Regions from separate parts of the Rhizobium sp. CCGE531 genome, predicted to be linked through region 1. Evidence: predicted binding sites of a transcription regulator. Region 1 holds the regulator's gene; each other region holds the start of a gene.
What was found. The regulator LexA, encoded in region 1, represses DNA repair genes until DNA is damaged. The targets are predictions, from matches to a motif close to TGTTCNNNNTGTGTTCNG.

Region 1 (3,281 bases):
TTGCCGGGAGATACGGGCGCCTTTGCCGCAGCGCTCGTCACCGATGAGCGACGTGCGATCTCCAAGGATACGACCGAGTCGCTGCGAATTGCCGGTCTCACCCATATCATTGCAATTTCAGGGCTGAACATGGCGCTGTCGGCCGGCATCTTCTATATCGGCCTGCGCTATCTGTTCAGTTTGTTTCCGGGAGTTGCGCAGGCCTGGCCGACCAAGAAGTTCGCGGCCTTCGGCGCGCTTTTGACGGTAACGGCCTATTACCTTATTTCCGGCTTCGGCGTATCCGCCGAGCGCGCTTTCATCATGATGGCGATCATGCTGGTGGCCGTGCTTTTCGATCGGCCGTCGCTCAGCCTTCGCAATGTCGCCCTATCCGCCATCGTCATCCTCGTTCTGTCGCCGTCGCAGGTGCTTGGTCCAAGCTTTCAGATGTCCTATGCAGCGACGCTGGCGCTGGTGTCGGGCTATTCGCTATGGAAACGACGGCGGCATCGCGAAAACATTCTCTCGCGGATCCGTCTGCTAAGCCCGCTGCTGTTTGTCTCGCGCTTCTTCGGCGGCGTGTTGTCGACCTCGTTCATCGGCGGCGCATCGACGGCCATCTTCTCGATCGAGCATTTTCATCGGCTGGCGACATATGGTCTCGCCGCCAACCTCGCAGCCATGCCGGTCGTCTCCTTCATCGTCATGCCCTTTGGCATGGTGGCAATGCTGCTCATGCCCTTCGGCTTGGACGGGCCGTTTTGGAAAGTCACCGGAGAGGGACTGGAACTCGTCATCCTGATCGCCAAAACCGTGGCTGGCTGGGGAGGCGACATCACCTTCGGCCGCCAGCCAGCCTGGCTGCTGCCGATCTTCATTGCCGGCTTCCTGATCATGACCATGCTGCGGACCCGGCTTCGCCATTTGGGCCTGCTGTTGCTGCTCTCATCCACCGGCGTGGCGGCATTCGGCTCCGGCGTGCCGAAGCCGGATCTGATGATTTCCGAGGATGGTGTCCTGGTTGCGCTGCGGCAGGACGATATACTCGCCACAAATCGCGAAAGGCCGCAGGCTTTCATTTTCGAACAATGGCGGAAGGCACTGGTCGCAACCGAACATCAGCCGCCCACCATTCTCCCTGGCGATAGCCGGCTTCCGCAGATCAACAAGACGACCGATCGCCATCGCCGGTTAAGCGGGGAAGAGCAGAATGCTGTGCGCAAGGCAATGGAAGAAGCGCTCGACAGGACGATGCAGGGAAGCTTCGCCTGTCAGAAAGGCGCATGGTGCGTGGCGATGCTTGATAACGGCGCCATGTTGGTCACCATCGAAAATGCCGCCTATCTGCCGCCGGCTTGCGATACTGCAAACATCGTCGTGACGCCGATCCGGCTGCGGCTTGATCATTGCCGTTCCGGCGCAATGCTCATAACGGGCGCAACACTGCGAAGAACCGGCTCTCTTGAAATGACCCTCGGCGCCGATACGCCGATCATTTCCGCAGCATTCGAAAACCCTCGACGACCATGGACACGGCATCGAACTTACGATTGGCGCGCAGACAAGTCCGGCACGCCGATCGCGCCACAATCACCGGTCAGTGATAGCGCCGAATAAGGCCGACGAGCTTGCCTTGGACCTTGACGCGGTCCGGCCCGAAGATACGGGTTTCATAGGCGGGATTGGCGGCTTCCAGCGCGATGGAGGCGCCCTTGCGGCGGAAGCGCTTCAGCGTTGCCTCTTCGTCGTCGACGAGCGCAACGACGATATCGCCGGGATTGGCCGTCGTCGAATTGCGGATGATGACTGTGTCGCCATCGAAAATTCCGGCGTCGATCATCGAATCGCCCCTGACCTCGAGCGCATAATGCTCGCCGGAGCCGAGCATATCGGCGGGAACGGTAATGTCATGCGTATTGTTCTGAATGGCGGAAATCGGAACGCCGGCAGCGATGCGCCCCATGACCGGTACCGATACGGAACTATTGTGGTCGTCGTTCGCAACCTTTGCCGGGGCGGGCGGCGCGACCGGCTGAGGTTTGCCGAGGCTGCCCTCGATAACGCTCGGCGAAAAGCCGCGACGCGGCTGCAGGCTTGAATTATAGGCCTCCGGCAGCTTGATGACTTCGAGCGCCCGCGCCCTGTTCGGCAGGCGGCGGATGAAGCCGCGTTCCTCGAGCGCCGTGATCAGACGGTGAATGCCGGATTTGGATGCCAGATCCAGTGCGTCCTTCATCTCGTCGAAAGATGGCGGGACTCCCGACTCCTTCATCCGCTCGTGAATGAAGAGAAGCAGTTCCTGCTGCTTGCGCGTCAACATCGTCTTGGAACCCCAAATCAAGAAAAACCGTGAAACAAATCCAGAACGGACACTATATGTTCCATATGTGTTCCGCAAGTGCTTAAATTTCGGTAAAGCCTTGCCGGGCGGATCAAATAATTGCCGCCATCGAATGGATCGCCTGAAAACCCTTGAGAGTTATATCCGCGCTAATCCATCGATAAATATGAGAAATGCCGCTCTGTTCGTTTCGTGAACGCTTCAGGCCCATCTCCGGATCTTGATGTGCGGATGAAGACGACGATCCGCCGCATAAGCCGGCTACAGTTGAGAATCAGTGCGGTCCAGTTGCCAGGGTTGCGTCCGGTTTCCATTGTCGCGCGCCTTCACGGCTTGGTTTTCGTCTTGAATTCAGCTTTGTATGGGCGCAAATCTGCTTTTGCAGGCAAACAGGGGGAACCATGACTTTGTCGCCGCATCCGCTGGATCATCTCGTGCTGCCGACCGTCAACATCGCATTGGCGCGCGAACGGCTGGGCAAGCTCGGCTTCACGGTGGCGCCGGACGCCCGCCATCCGTTCGGCACCGAAAATGCCTGCGTCTTCCTTGCCGACAAGACCTATCTCGAACCTTTGGGCGTGGCATCCCAGGAGCAATGCGAGACGAGTATTGCCGACGGCAATGTCTTCGTTGCGCGTGACCAGGCCTATCGCTTCCGCGTCGCCGAGGATGGATTTTCGGCCGTGGTTTTCGGTACGGACGATGCCGTCGGCGATGACGAGCGTTTCAAGGTGGCGGCGATCTCGGCCGGACGCATGCTGGATTTCTCCCGGCAGATGAAGATGCCGGACGGAACGGAAACCACGGCCGGTTTTCGCCTCGCATTTGCGGCCGATCTGCGCGCGCCGGATTTCCTGGCCTTCTGCTGCCAGCGCATCAATCCGCTGCCGACCGACCGCGGCGTGCTCGAGCGTCACGAAAACGGCGTGACCGGCATCGCACGAGTGGCGCTTTCCGC
Region 2 (3,281 bases), 610 kb from region 1:
CGACACCATGGACAGCGTCAGCATGGCGGCACGGATGGCATGAACGCCGCCGCGCCGCCATGTCCACACGCCCCATTGCCGGCGCATCGCCATCATCGGCAGCGCAAAGAGCGTTTGAAGGATGAAGCGGGCGGCGGTGACTTCGGCCGGCGGGATCGTGGTTGCGGCGAGCTTGGAGAAGATGTCGATGATCGGCGAGAGGACGACGGAGAGGAACATCATCGCCAAGCCGAAGGTCAGCTCCGATTGCGGCAATCGGATCGAGGAGCCGCTGGAGGTGTTCATTGCAGAATTCCCATGAGAATCAGTTGTTTGCCGTCACCTGTTTGCACCAGCCGGCAAAGCGGGAAATGGCTTCATCGGCACCGATTTCGTTAAGCGTCTCGTGCCGCATGTCGGGATGGATCTCGGTTGTAATATGAGAGAAACCGGCGCTTTTCAAATGGTTTGCCAGCCAGGAGATCGCTTTCGCATTATCGGTTGCCGGATCCTTGCCACCCCCGACGAGATGGACGGGCATATCGCGCCGAAGCCGGTCGAGATAGGTCTTTTGCGGCGCCCGGAAGGTAAGCTCGAATATGTCGAGCCAGAGCGAGACGGAGGCGTCGAAACCGCACAGGGGGTCGGCGATGTATTTGTCCACGTGCTCGGGAATGCGCGAAAGCCAGTCGAAGTCGGTGCGGCGATTTGCGATCGACCGGCCCCAGGTGCCGAAAGTCAGCTTCGGCAAGGGGCCGCTTGGAACATCCGATCCCTTGAACATGCGCTCCGTCTTGAGGATGAGCTGGGCGGTGCGGCCGGCAAGGCCCGCATTGAAATTGGAGTTCCACACGGTGACGGCATCGAACTTGTCCGGATGTGTGACGACCGTGTTGAGGCTGATCAATCCACCCATGGAGTGGCCGAACAGGATGATCGGCAGGCCGGGATGAGCGCTTGCGGCAAGCTCGCGCATGGCGAGCACATCGGCGATGACATGGTCCACTCCACCTTTTCGCGCGAAGCGGCCGATGGGTGCGTCGTGGGCAACGGTCTCGCCATGGCCGCGATGGTCGTGCGCGTAGACGTGAAAGCCCTGAGCGGCCATCGCATCCGCAAAGGCTTCGTAGCGGCGGGAGTGTTCGGCAAGACCATGCGATATCAGCAGGATGCCGCGTGCTTCCGCAGTTGCCGGCAGGTGATGATAGGCAATCTTCGCGCCCGTCGGGCTATTCAGGCGCTGCGTATCCGCGAACATGCATTCGGTCCTCCCGTTTGAACGAAAGATTATCATCAGGCCGATTGCAATGGATAGGTGCCGAAGCACACAGAAATAAATCTTTCCGGGTACTACGATTCAGGATTGCGCCCGCTCCATCAAACTGCTTATTTGTTCCCATAATGTTCTATTGGAGGCAGGGAATGAGGCAGTTGCTTCGGGTATTTGCAGTTGTATTTCTTTCGGTCGGAACGGCCGCCAGCGCCATGGCGCAGGAGCATAGCCGTGGGCGGACGCGTTTTATCCTGGCCGCAAGCTGGGAACCGGCATTTTGCGCGACGAACCAGAAGAAGGCCGAATGCCGGAGCCAATCGTCGAGCAATCATGATGCCACGAACTTCTCGCTGCATGGCCTGTGGCCTATGCGGCAGGAATATTGCGATGTTTCGGAGGATTTGAAGCAGGCGGATCGCGGCCGCGACTGGAAGGATCTGCCGGCGGTGGAGCTGTCGCAGGAGGTCAAGGCGAAGCTGGACAAGGCAATGCCGGGCACGCAATCCGGCCTCGAGCGGCATGAGTGGATCAAGCACGGCACTTGTACGAAGCTCAGCGCCGACAAATATTTTTCAATCGCCGCCGGCCTGATCGCCGAACTCAATGCGTCGTCCGTGCGCCAGCTCTTCGCGGAGAATATCGGCAAGGAACTCGATGCCGAAAGCATCAAGGCTGCCTTCGACCAGAGCTTCGGCGAGGGCGCCAATGCGCGCATCAAGATGAGCTGCCGTCGGGTCGGCGATGTCAGGATGATTTCGGAGCTGACCATCGGCCTCTCGGAAGATGCGATCGAGCCACAGCAGGGTAACGAGCCGCGGCTCGCCAAACTGATCCAAAGCGCGGGCAGCACCGCCTTCGGCTGCGACCGCGGCGTGGTGGATGCCGCCGGTTTCTGAGGAAATACGGCCTTTCTGACCCGGATAATGCCCTCGGACAAGGTTTCGCCGTTGCCCGAGAGCGGGGTTTCGCCTACATAGCGGCACAATTCGCAATGTTATCCGCCCGTGGAGCAACCCAAGCTATGGCACGTCAGTTCATTTATCATATGGCCGGTCTGAATAAGGCCTATGGCGCCAAGAAGATCCTGGAGAATATTCATCTCTCCTTCTACCCCGACGCCAAGATCGGTATTCTCGGTCCGAACGGTGCGGGTAAGTCGACGGTGCTGCGCATCATGGCCGGCCTCGACAAGGAATATACCGGCGAGGCATGGCTGGCCGAAGGCGCCACCATCGGCTATCTGGCCCAGGAGCCGCAACTCGATCCTGCGAAGACTGCGCTCGAAAACGTCATGGAAGGCGTTGCGGCGAAGACCGACGTCCTCAATCGCTACAACGAATTGATGATGAACTATTCCGACGAGACGGCGGAAGAGGGTGCCAAGCTCCAGGACATCATCGACAGCCAGAACCTTTGGGATCTGGAAAGCCAGGTTGAGATGGCGATGGACGCGCTGCGCTGCCCGCCCGGCGATGCGGACGTCACCAAACTCTCGGGCGGCGAACGCCGACGTGTGGCCTTGTGCAAGCTACTGCTGTCGCAGCCGGACGTGCTGCTGCTCGACGAACCGACCAACCATCTCGACGCCGAAACCATCGCCTGGCTGGAAAAGCACCTGCGTGCCTATCCGGGCGCCGTGCTGATGATCACCCACGATCGCTACTTCCTGGATAACGTCACCGGCTGGATTCTCGAACTCGACCGCGGCCGCGGCATTCCCTACGAAGGCAACTACTCCTCGTACTTGCTGGCGAAGGCGAAGCGCATGCAGCAGGAAGGTCGCGAAGAGGCCGGCCGCCAGAAGGCGATCGCACGCGAACAGGAATGGATCGCCTCCAGCCCGAAAGCGCGCCAGTCGAAGTCCAAGGCCCGTATCCGCGCCTATGACGAATTGGTCGATGCCGCCGAGAACCAGCGTCCCGGCGATGCGCAGATCATTATTCCGGTCGGCGAGCGTCTCGGCCAGGTCGTCATCGAAATGGAAGGCATCACCAAGGGCTATGGCGACCGCGTATTGATCGAAGACCTG
Region 3 (3,281 bases), on a different replicon from region 1:
TGCGCCGCAATTGTCGATTGTCAGGGGATAGCTGGTCGATGCGGCCGATGCTGCCGGTGCGGCAAGGCCGAGCGCCGCGCAAAGAGCCGGGACGGCCAAAAGTGATTTCAATATGGTCACGAAAAACATCCTGATCGTTTGCGGCCAAATATGGACGGGTGAAAACACCCGCGGCGGTATAGCCTTGCCAGCCGGTCACAAACAAGAGGGATTTACTCATATTTCTACAGATTCCGCGCGCGGGACCAGGACAAAGCCCGGATTCGCCAGTATCGCTTCCGTGACCGACCGTCAGATACCGAGATCGAGCTGGGATTGCGAGCGGCCTTCGTCGGCTCTTTCGTTCGTGAGGGATGACAGCGTGACGCCGAGCAGCCGAACCGGCCTCCTGAACGGATGGACGGTCGCCAGAAGCGCGGATGCCGCTTCTAGGATTTCGCCCATGTCCGCGACCGGAAAAGGGACGGTCCGACTGCGCGTCGCCTGCGTGAAATCGGAGTATTTGATCTTCACGGTCACCGTCTTGCCGCTGATGCCGCTTGCCTCGCAGTAGCGCCAGACCTTCTCCGCGAGCGGCTGCAATTCCGCCGTCGCCAGATCGAGGTCGTCGATATCCTCGGGAAAAGTATCCTCCGCGCCGACGGATTTGCGGATCCGGTCGGGTCTCACCTGGCGTTCGTCGATGCCCCGGGCGATCCCGTAGAAATACGGTCCGGACTTTCCGAAATGCTCCTGCAGGAAGGCGAGAGACTTCGACCTTAGATCGAGCCCGGTTTCGATCCCGTACTTGCGCATGCGCTCGGCGGTCGCTGGCCCCACGCCATGGAATTTGCTGACGGGGAGCGCCTCGACAAATGCCGGCCCGTTCTTCGGCGTGATCACCGCCTGGCCGTTGGGCTTGTTCAGATCGCTCGCCATCTTGGCGAGGAACTTGTTGTAGGAAATGCCGGCGGAAGCATTGAGCCCGGTGATCTGTTTGATCCTGGCCCGGATCTCCAGCGCGATCTCCGTGGCGATCTCCATGCCCTTGAGGTTTTCGGTGACGTCGAGATACGCTTCATCGAGTGAAAGGGGCTCGATCAGCGGCGTATATTCGGCGAAGACCTCGCGTATCTGCCGCGACACGGCTTTGTAGACGTCGAAGCGCGGCGGCACGAAAATCAGGTCCGGGCATTTACGCTTCGCAGTCACCGACGGCATGGCCGAGCGAACGCCGAAGGCGCGGGCCTCATAGCTTGCCGCCGCCACCACGCCGCGCGCCGCGGACCCGCCGACCGCAAGCGGCTTGCCGCGCAGTTCGGGATTGTCCCGCTGTTCGACCGACGCGTAGAAGGCATCCATGTCCACATGGATGATTTTGCGGACGGGCGTCGAGCTCATATCGTTCATTATCGTCTCGGCATCATGCTCTGCACTTCAGCACCGTCGTAGATTGTGGGGCTGAAACAAATGCGGAACATATCATCCCTGGCGACGATATCAAACCGGTTCCGGATCTTGCCGACAGAACTTCATCAAAGACCAAGCGTGCTGAGCCAGTTATCGAAACTCGACACCACAGCCGTGCGCGACGGCGCTTCCGTCTTGAAATCCCGAGAATGCCTGCGCACTTCGCTTGGGTTGTAGCCGAACTCATGGGTGAAGGCTCGGCAGAAGTTGGCGGCGGACTCGAAACAGAACTGATTGGCGATTTCGCCGATTTTCCGGCCATCGGCGGGATCGTTAAGTGCGGCGCGCGCAGCCAGAAGCCGTTTCCTTCGGATGTAGTTGAGCACTCCGCTCGAGGTCTGGAATAGCTCGTAAAGACGGGTCCGCGAAATTGCCAGTTCACGGCTTAGGGTTTCCGGCGTCAATTCCGCGGATCCCAGGTTGTTCTGAATGAAATGCCTTGCCCGGGTCATCAGCCCGCTTTGCGATATCTCGCCATCGATCTGGCAGTGCACCAAGGGAGCGATGGTATGGAACACCATTTCCCGAAGCTGGTTCCTGACGCTTGGAAGGTCGTCTCTGGTCAAACGAAGGAGATTGACTTCGAGAAAATCCATGTAGCTCGAAAGTAACGAGACGCGCGCGCCCCCAAGTACGATATTGCTGCTGGCGCTCGGCAATCCACCATAGGCGGCGAACAGATCGCATGGCAGGATCAGGGTCGTGGATTGCGCCGGCGAGGTTCGTCCGTAAAAGGGGTAGCCCAGCATCCGGATTTCCATCATGCCAGGCTCGTTTTCGACAACCTTGCCATTAACGCTCGCCCACGTCTTTCCGGTGCGCAGAAAGGTGATCTGCCAATGATCTATCGAGCTGAATCGTATTTTTTCCGCGGAGCGTTCGAAACTGAATGCCGGGGTATCCTGCTGAATGAGCAGGACACCTTCGAGGTTCCATACGACCTGCTTCACCGCGAACGGCTCACACGCTTTTGCTTGATTTTGCGGCCGCATATCGATCAGCGGAGCCATGCGCTCCTGCCAGGCCGCAAATTGCCGATCGGGGCGCAGTTCCCCGGTTGAAAATGACAGGGACGCCAGCTCCGTCCTTTCGGGGACTTCGCTGTAAAGCGGCGCCTGAGGAGAGCGGGGCCAGCGGCGGCGCTCGACAGCCTTGGGCTGTTCAAATGGAATACCTGCTTTGCTCCACATCATTGTAGCGATCCCTCGACACTACATGGCGTGTTGTACTTGCCGCGGCTGCAGCGCGTCCATTGAAAATTCTGCAGCTGGCCCCAACACCAGTTGATCATCTTAAAGCCAGAATTTGTCTGTGGATTGGCCGCCTTCTCGTAAGATCCAGCCTGATTCCCAACTTTTCATGCCGGTACGAATCTGATTCCCTATTGTAACAGGAAGAGAGAGGGGTAAACGCACGACAGGTGACGTCCTCGTCTTTGATGAGGCGGACGCTTCTGTTCGACAGCGTGGCGAGCAGCTTGGCAAAAGGCCAAACTGCCCGACTGATCTCCGGCGGCCATCGCAAGGAACGCAAAACTGATACCCGAGAGGGTCGCATTGCCGCAAACCTTACTTCAATACTCGTAACAGTTACTTAAGCATTATTCGTTAATAATTTCAAGAATTTTATCGAGAGACAGAAATAATTTTAATGGATGTGGAAACGAACATAGAGGATATGGAAGTAAGCAAATGGTAGTAAACCTGATTGAGCCGAAGTTTTATCTTTCTCGCCTTGTATCAACATTGACTTCTGTTTGCCTATGCGCCTTTTTTCTTGCCTATACGGCAGAAAATGCGGCTTCCGCAACCATGAATAAATATAAGTACAAG

Region 2: the regulator LexA is predicted to act here: its motif matches at 1,371-1,388, upstream of CCGE531_RS12370 (ribonuclease).
Region 3: the regulator LexA is predicted to act here: its motif matches at 1,442-1,459, upstream of dinB (DNA polymerase IV).

The regions. Positions count from the first base shown of each region.
Region 1 covers NZ_CP032684.1:1,932,870-1,936,150, forward strand. Annotated here, with positions in the region: gene CCGE531_RS09410 (ComEC/Rec2 family competence protein) at 1-1,599, shown strand, start outside; gene lexA (transcriptional repressor LexA) at 1,580-2,302, opposite strand; gene CCGE531_RS09420 (VOC family protein) at 2,725-3,281, shown strand, end outside.
Region 2 covers NZ_CP032684.1:2,539,869-2,543,149, reverse strand. Annotated here, with positions in the region: gene CCGE531_RS12380 (DMT family transporter) at 1-285, opposite strand, end outside; gene CCGE531_RS12375 (alpha/beta hydrolase) at 305-1,237, opposite strand; gene CCGE531_RS12370 (ribonuclease) at 1,402-2,148, shown strand; gene ettA (energy-dependent translational throttle protein EttA) at 2,274-3,281, shown strand, end outside.
Region 3 covers NZ_CP032686.1:223,160-226,440, forward strand. Annotated here, with positions in the region: gene CCGE531_RS27330 (ABC transporter substrate-binding protein) at 1-120, opposite strand, end outside; gene dinB (DNA polymerase IV) at 292-1,389, opposite strand; gene CCGE531_RS27340 (AraC family transcriptional regulator) at 1,515-2,642, opposite strand; gene CCGE531_RS27345 (hypothetical protein) at 3,141-3,281, shown strand, end outside.